2 regions of the Streptococcus sp. ALY_211 genome follow, and region 2 is predicted to be linked to the other one. Evidence: predicted binding sites of a transcription regulator. Region 2 holds the regulator's gene; the other holds the start of a gene.

Region 1 (4,401 bases), on a different contig from region 2:
TGTAAGATCATCTTGGGTACCACTTGGCGATAGTAAGGGAACACCCGTTTTTTGAGCATTGAGCGAGGCCGCCGCTACGGCACCTGATGTTGCCGGGCCTATGATAGCGTTGACCTGACTTTGAACAGCCAAGTTAGTCGCAGCTGTGGAGGCTTCTGCATTTTCAGATTTATTGTCCTTTGCGACAAGTTCAATCTTTTTACCCTCAATACCACCAGCTTTATTGATCTCGCTAGCAGCTAGCTTGATACCGTTGTATTCAGCTGCCCCGTAGGCAGACACAGGACCAGTCAACTCCATATCGACACCGATCTTAATGGCATCTCCAATCTTAGTCCCTTCAGCACTGCTTGTGACATCTGGTGTTTTCCCACAGGCTACCAAGATGATCGACGCTAAAAGAAGGGCACTTGTAGCGATAATCTTTTTATACATTAGATTATTCTCCTTATCACTTCTATATACTTTCCTCAGCTAAGATAGCCTAGAGGGGTGAAAAACAGGGGCTTAGAAAGCCTAAGCTTGATGTTAAAAGTCTTTTCATAGAATACAGAATTATCAGACAATTGTCAAGAGGTCTGCTCTTTTTGCTAAACTATAGAATTTTGCATTAAAAAACCTAGGTTAATCTTCCTAGGTTCAGACATTTTGTCATTTACTGATAGATTATTAAGCGGGAGGCACTGATCTGAGCAGGCAGCCAAAGGCGTTCCCTAAGAGTTTTGCTGCTGCAATTCCTGATCCGCTCGATATAAGTTGCCCACAAAATTTTGATCAATTCCGTCTAAGTTTGACACTCGAACACGCTTGACATATTTGAGGGATTTTAGCTTGGCAATACTAGCTTTCAGATCCGAGGCATCACAGTATAGATGCACATAACGAAAGCGTTTAGAATGATAGATAATATCACCAAATTGCTGGAGCTTCTTGGCTTCTCTATTATAGTAAAGATAGACAAAGATCCCTCGTCTTTCTTGTTTTTGGAACATCATTTCCCTCCTTTCTCCCTTATATGTTGGTCTGGGTTGTAGCCATGCGGTCGCTTTCTAGGTGCTAAAGGTAATCCTGTATCGACAAAAATATCTTTTGCGACAGCCTTTGTTAACCCCTTGGTAATCTCTGCTAGTAGCTCCTGCAGGTCCAGCTCACTATTTCTCAATTCTTGCGTCAGAGGCGCCAGATCCAAGGCTCTTTTTTTCTGTAACATTTGGCGCTTTAGCTGCCCAATCTCCGGTCGATACTGGGCAAAAGAAGCCACCTCTTCATAGCTATTCTTTAACTGTTTGAATTCCTCTAAGGATTGTTGCAGCATGTTGTCTGCTTCAAAAGCTCGCTTAGCCTCTTGAAATCGCCTAAATTGAGGGGTTTCTAAAAGGGCAGCCACTAGCTGATCAATCTGATCATCAATCGCAAATAAGTCCTCATTGATTTTTAACATGCTACCATTATAACAAAAAATGACCTATTACTTGATCGTCTTAGGTCATTTTGCTATAAGAAGGCTTATATTGTCAATCTTGGAATGCCTTTTTATTTCAGGGCATTATTTTCCATGATTTCATCGATAAAACCGTATTCAAGAGTTTCTTGAGCTGACATCCAATTATCACGCTCAGCATCAACATGGACTTTTTCCAAGGATTGACCTGAGTTATCCGCCAAAATTTGTTCCAAATTATTACGTGTTTTTAATAGATGCTCAGCGGCAATGGCCATATCAGATTGTTGCGTACCTCCACCAGTACCTCCCATTGGTTGGTGAATCATGTACTCTGCATTAGGAAGCATGAAACGTTTTCCCTTAGCCCCTGACGAAGCAATGACAGTTCCCATTGATGCCGCCATCCCCATCACGATAGTTTGAACATCTGATTTGATAAAATTCATCGTATCAACAATCGCAAGACCAGCCGATACAGAACCACCAGGTGTATTGACATACATGTAAATGTCTTTTGTATTGTCTTGAGCATCCAAGAAGAGTAGTTGGGCAATAATAGAGTTTGCCATTTGATCTTCAACTGCACCGGTCACCATGATAATGCGATCCTTCAATAAGCGTGAGTAAATATCATAAGAGCGCTCACCACGGCTGGTTTGTTCAATAACTACAGGAATCATAGTAATGTAATCTCCTTTTGTCTAAATGATTAGTCACATTATACCTAAATGGTCAATTTTGGTCAAATAAAAACTATTATTCCTTAAGAAAATAGACATGTAAATGAGATCAAGCAAGAAAGAAAAAGTACCGATTATACTCGTCCTATCAAAATCTTTGAACGAAAAGAGTCTGGAACCAAAGTCCAGACTCTCAGTCTCTTTTACTTGGGGTTATTTGGTGCCAAACAGTCTATCCCCCGCATCTCCTAGTCCTGGGACAATATAGCCATTTTCATTCAATTTTTCATCTAGAGCTGCTGTGTATATATCAATATCTGGATGAGCTTCTTGTAGCGCTTTTACCCCTTCTGGTGCTGCAACCAAGCAGACAAACTTGATATTTGTCGCACCACGCTTTTTCAGAGAATCAACGGCCAAGATAGCTGAGCCACCTGTTGCTAGCATAGGATCAACTAAGAAAATTTGACGTTGATCGATATCTTCTGGCAATTTCACAAGATATTCAACTGGTTGCAGGGTTTCCTCATCACGGTACATCCCGATATGTCCAACTTTAGCAGCTGGAACAAGACTCACTAACCCATCGACCATTCCGATACCTGCACGGAGAATAGGAACGATGGCCAACTTTTTACCAGCTAGTTGCTTTTGCGTCGTCTTGGTAATGGGGGTCTGGATCTCCACATCCTCTAAGGGGAGATCTCGGGAGACTTCATAGCCCATAAGCATAGCGATCTCATCTACTAATTCACGAAAATGCTTGGTCGAAGTATCCTCCCTGCGAAGAATTGATAACTTGTGTTGGATAAGCGGGTGCGCAATGATTTGAAATTTTCCCATAATTCGTCTCTTCTTTCTATGTTTTCTCTATTATACCAAATCCTGTGTCATTTTTAAGGTAGTGCAGAAAAAATCATGAGTCTGGGACAAAAGTCCAGACTCATTAACATAATTCAAGATTTACAAAATTGATGCAGTGGTTGGATAGCCTTCCCCCTTAATCATTTAGGGAAGACTTTTGCTAGGCGCTCTACAGCTTCTTGAACCACTGCCCTTGGTGTTGCGACATTTAGGCGGGCATGCTGCTCCCCTCCTGGTCCAAATGTGGTCCCCACATTCAAAATCAACTTTGCTTCTTCCTTGATTTTGCGGTGTAGTTCTTCCTCTGATAAGCCATAATCTGAGAAATCTAACCAAATCAAATAGGTTCCTTCTGGTTTCATGACTTTAATCTTAGTATTGTCCTGTAAGTAATCCACAGCTAGTGTAATATTTTGCTCGAGGACTTGCTTTAATTGCTCCAACCATGCTTTTCCTTTAGTCAGAGCTGTCTGTGTCGTAATCAGACCGATCGTTGGTACTTCGTGCTGATTATTAGCGAGTTGACGTTGTTTAAACTGGGCACGTAACTCAGGATTTTCAATGATGGCAAAACTGTTCTTGGTTCCTGCAACATTGAAGGTCTTTGTTGCACTAGAGAGGATGACCGTGAAATCAGCGTAATCACCCACTGTGTTAAAGCTATGATGCTTGGCGCCAAAGAGTGCTAAGTCTTGGTGAATTTCATCTGATATGAGCAAGACGCCATGATTTTTGCAGATCTCAGCTATCTTGGCGATTTCTTCTGCCGACCAAACACGGCCACCCGGGTTATGGGGGTTGCAGAAAACATAGAGTTTAACATCGTTTTCTAGGATATCTTTTTCTAGCTGGGTAAAATCAATTTCAAAGTGGCTATTGCGCTCTACCAAAGGGTTTTCAATGAGTTTACGATTATTGAGCTTGACAGAGCGTGCAAAGGGAGGATAAACAGGAGTATTGATGAGAACCGCATCATTTTCCTGGGTAAAAGCCTGTATAGCTATTGAAATAGCTGGGACAACTCCTTCAACAAGAACTAGGGCACTGCGATCAAAATGATAGGCATGTTCATTTTTTTCCCAATTCTCAATAGCTTCGAGCACCTCGTCCCAGACGTAGGGATAGCCATAGACTCCAAAATCTGCGTAGTTTTGTATAGCTGCTATCATCTCTGGAAAGGCTACAAAATCCATATCAGCCACCCAAAGAGGTAGCAAGTCTTTATCAGCTTCAACCTCCTTCCATTTGACCGAGTGATTGTTTAAGCGATTGGGAAGGGTTGTAAAATCATATTTAGTCATCATATCCTCCTAGTACTTGCTTGAGATCTGCAATCAGATCTTCAACATCTTCGATACCGATGGATAGTCGTAATAGATCATCTGTTAACCCATAAGACTGGCGGACTTCCGC
Region 2 (4,401 bases):
GCTATACCGCCGTAACAATGACATTCTACCGAAAATCTATACTTTCGTCAAGTAGATCACTTAAAGACTGGTAGAAACAGATTCCTTAAATCAAAAGCATTTAGGATGAAACAGCTTGTCTTTTTTGTCTTTTTTTGGTAAGATTAGGAGGTTGCCAACAGGCAATAAATACTCATTTTAGACTGATTGTGGAAGCTGTTGCCACTACGGTTGCTCCTGCAAGCTAAGGTCTGAAAGAGGAAAAAACAAAAAAGGAGAAACTACTCATGGCAGTAATTTCAATGAAACAACTTCTTGAGGCTGGTGTTCACTTCGGTCACCAAACTCGTCGCTGGAATCCGAAGATGGCTAAATACATCTTCACAGAGCGTAACGGTATCCACGTTATCGACCTCCAGCAAACTGTAAAATTAGCGGATCAAGCCTACAACTTTGTCCGTGATGCTGCAGCAAATGATGCGGTTATCTTATTTGTTGGTACCAAGAAACAAGCGGCTGAAGCGATCGCTGAAGAAGCAGCGCGTGCAGGTCAATACTTCATCAACCACCGTTGGTTGGGTGGAACGTTGACAAACTGGAACACAATCCAAAAACGTATTGCTCGCCTCAAAGAAATCAAGCGCATGGAAGAAGAAGGAACTTTTGAAGTCCTTCCTAAGAAAGAAGTAGCCCTTCTTAATAAACAACGTGCTCGTCTTGAAAAATTCTTGGGTGGTATCGAAGACATGCCTCGCATCCCAGATGTAATGTTTGTTGTTGATCCACACAAGGAACAAATCGCTGTTAAAGAAGCTAAAAAACTTGGTATCCCAGTCGTAGCTATGGTTGATACTAACACTGATCCAGATGATATTGATGTGATCATCCCAGCTAACGATGACGCTATTCGTGCTGTCAAATTGATTACATCTAAGATGGCAGATGCGATCATCGAAGGAAACCAAGGTGAAGACAGTTCCGTTGAGGAAGAAATGACTGCTGCTTCAGCAAATGCTGACTCAATGGAAGAAATTGTTGAAGTTGTTGAAGGCGACAACGACTAATTCTTAACCCAAGAAACAGCTAAAGGGCAGGGCTCAGCCCTAGCCCTTTATTATTTAAACTATTATAATTGGAGGACTAATCATGGCAGAAATTACTGCAAAGCTTGTTAAAGAATTGCGTGAAAAATCTGGTGCCGGCGTTATGGACGCTAAGAAGGCATTGGTAGAAACTGATGGTGATATTGACAAAGCGGTTGAATTACTTCGCGAAAAAGGAATGGCTAAGGCTGCTAAAAAAGCTGACCGTGTAGCTGCTGAAGGTTTGACAGGTGTTTACGTGTCAGGCAATGTTGCAGCAGTCGTTGAAGTTAATGCAGAAACTGACTTTGTTGCTAAAAATGCTCAATTTGTTGAGCTGGTAAACGAGACAGCTAAAGTGATTGCTGAAGGTAAGCCAGCTAACAATGAAGAAGCGCTTGCATTGACTACTGCTTCAGGTGAAACTCTTGAGGAAGCGTATGTTAATGCGACAGCAACGATCGGTGAAAAAATTTCATTCCGTCGCTTTGCCCTTCTTGAAAAGACTGATGACCAAGCCTTCGGTGCTTACCAACACAACGGTGGCCGTATCGGTGTTATCAGTGTTGTCGAAGGTGGTGATGAGGCCTTGGCTAAGCAAATCTCTATGCATGCTGCTGCAATGAGTCCAAAAGTCTTGTCATATACACAATTGGATGAGCAATTCATCAAGGATGAGTTGGCTCAATTAAACCATAAGATCGATCAAGACAACGAAAGTCGTGCTATGGTGAATAAACCAGCCCTTCCACACTTGAAATACGGTTCTAAGAGCCAGTTGACTCCAGAAGTTTTGGAACAAGCGCAAGAAGATATCAAGGCAGAGTTGCAAGCTGAAGGCAAGCCAGAAAAAATTTGGGATAAAATCATTCCAGGTAAGATGGATCGCTTTATGTTAGACAATACTAAGGTTGACCAAGAGTATACTCTTCTTGCACAAGTCTACATCATGGATGATAGCAAGACTGTTGAAGCTTATCTTGACTCAGTCAATGCTAAAGTTGTTGCCTTCGAACGCTTCGAAGTTGGTGAAGGGATCGAAAAAGCAGCTAACGACTTTGAAAACGAAGTTGCCGCAACTATGGCAGCTGCGCTCAATAATTAATTTAATTGAGCATATCTAGATAGTTTAAGAGATTGGACATTTGTCCAATCTCTTTTTGCATATAGTGCCCTTTACTTCCCAAACGCTGACAATTAAGGTATAATAGTCAAAGATAGTCAAAGACAGGATGGGAAACTCATATGCCTACAAAAAATACATCGGATAATATTGAAGAGTATATTAAAAAGATATTAGCTCAGACAGGTATTGCGGAGTTAAAACGTTCACACCTAGCTAGTTCCTTTGATGTGGTTCCTAGCCAGATTAATTATGTCATCAAGACTCGCTTCACTGAAAGTAGGGGCTATATTGTTGAGAGTAAGCGTGGTGGCGGGGGCTATATCCGCATTGCTAAGGTGGCGTTTTCTGATCAGCATCATTTACTCTGCTCTTTGGCTACCTCTATTGGCCAGTCAATCAGCAGCCAAGTTTTTAATGATATTATTCAACAGCTTTATGACGAAAAAATTATTAGCGAACGGGAGGGCAATATTATTTTGGCCTCTGCGCTAGATGACGTTCTCGGTGATGATGCACTTGAAATTCGTGCACGTATGTTAAAGAAAATTATTCAGCGATTAGATAGAAAAGGAAATCCTTATGACTAATTACTCTTTAAAAATGCAAAAGGTTTTCAATAGAGCCCAGTATCAGGCGGCTCGTTTTCAGAGCAAGCTCTTAGAGACTTGGCATGTTCTCTTAGCTTTGGTGGATGTTGACGACACGGTGGCCCGCCTGACTCTGGGAGATTTTGATAACCAGATCGACTTGGATGACTACGAAGAAGCTGCCAGTTTGGTCATGCGCCGCCAGCCTTCTCCTGTTGGTGGAGTGAGAGACATCTTGCCTGCTTCACCTGCTCTCAAGCGTGTGCTTGACTATGGTGAGAAAATTAGCGTAGCAGTATCCTCGAAGGAAGTAGGAACTGAGCACATTCTTATGGCCATACTTTTGACACGGGATAATCTTGCCTTACGTATTTTAGAGCAAGTAGGCTTTCTTGCTCAGGAAGATGGCAAGAATCGACCAAGATTGCTTGATCTACGCAAGGTACTAGAACGCTATGCAGGTTTTGATAAAGACCAAGTCAAAGCAATTTTTGACATTAGTAAGCCTAAAAAATCAGGTAATAGCAACTTTAATAATATGATGGGGGGACAGAGCAACCCCGGTGAATTAGCTGATTTTACTCGTGATTTAACCGCTTTATCAGCTCAAGGAAAGCTCGAAAAAGTGATTGGACGCGATGAAGAAATCAGCCGTATGCTGCAAATTCTTAGCCGTAAAACAAAAAATAATCCTATCTTAGTAGGTGATGCTGGTGTAGGGAAAACAGCGCTAGCTTACGGTCTAGCCCAGCGTATTGTCCAAGGAGAGGTGCCTTATGAATTGGCAGATTTTCGAGTTTTGGAACTCGACATGATGTCAGTCATTGCTGGGACACGCTTCCGTGGTGACTTCGAAGAACGAATGAATCAGATCATTTCGGAAGTCGAAGAAGATGGTCATATCATTTTGTTTGTGGATGAGATTCACACCATCATGGGTTCCGGTAGCGGAATCGACAGTACGCTTGATGCCGCCAATATCCTCAAGCCTGCTCTATCACGTGGCAGTTTACACATGGTAGGTGCAACGACTCAAGAAGAGTATTCTAAGCATCTCGAGAAAGATGCTGCCCTATCTCGTCGTTTTGCAAAAATTTTAATCGAAGAGCCTAAGATAGAGGACGCTTATGCTATCTTACGTGGCTTAAAAAAGAGTTATGAAGATTACCACAATGTCACTATCTCAGATGATGTGATGATGACGGCAGTAAAAGCAGCCCATCGCTATCTTACTAGTAAAAATCTCCCTGATTCTGCGATTGATCTCTTGGATGAAGCTAGTGCTGGTGTTCAGAATACTATTAAAAAATCTGCACCAGAATTTTTGACTCCCGTAGATAAGGCACTCTTGGAGAGGAACTTTGACGCCGTTGCCAATCTTTTGATTAAAAGTGAGACTAAAAGTGTCAAGCAAAAACCAACACCGATTACAGAGGATGATATTTTGAAGACTCTGAGCAAGCTCTCAGGCATCCCAGTAGCAAAGATGACCCAGGCGGACAGCAAGCGCTACCTCAACCTGGAAAACGAATTACACAAGCGCGTGATCGGTCAGGAAAAAGCAATTTCAGCAGTAGCCAACGCTATTCGTCGAAATCAATCTGGTCTTCATACTGGTAAACGCCCA

What was found. Region 2 encodes CtsR, which represses protease genes until heat stress. Its sites were predicted from a motif close to TTGGTCAAAAAAGGTCAAANA; they were not measured.
Region 1: a site for CtsR is predicted at 2,173-2,193, ahead of AC4HAJ_RS07970 (ATP-dependent Clp protease proteolytic subunit). Genes of this name have one in related genera too.

What each region holds. Positions count from the first base shown of each region.
Region 1 covers NZ_JBZFUN010000012.1:4,302-8,702, forward strand. Annotated here, with positions in the region: gene AC4HAJ_RS07955 (ABC transporter substrate-binding protein) at 1-435, opposite strand, end outside; gene AC4HAJ_RS07960 (DUF2129 domain-containing protein) at 714-992, opposite strand; gene AC4HAJ_RS07965 (YlbF/YmcA family competence regulator) at 992-1,441, opposite strand; gene AC4HAJ_RS07970 (ATP-dependent Clp protease proteolytic subunit) at 1,534-2,124, opposite strand; gene upp (uracil phosphoribosyltransferase) at 2,338-2,967, opposite strand; gene AC4HAJ_RS07980 (MalY/PatB family protein) at 3,129-4,289, opposite strand; gene AC4HAJ_RS07985 (cystathionine gamma-synthase) at 4,282-4,401, opposite strand, start outside.
Region 2 covers NZ_JBZFUN010000002.1:115,097-119,497, reverse strand. Annotated here, with positions in the region: tRNA gene AC4HAJ_RS02530 (tRNA-Cys) at 1-11, opposite strand, end outside; gene rpsB (30S ribosomal protein S2) at 267-1,043, shown strand; gene tsf (translation elongation factor Ts) at 1,126-2,166, shown strand; gene AC4HAJ_RS02515 (CtsR family transcriptional regulator) at 2,307-2,774, shown strand; gene AC4HAJ_RS02510 (ATP-dependent Clp protease ATP-binding subunit) at 2,767-4,401, shown strand, end outside.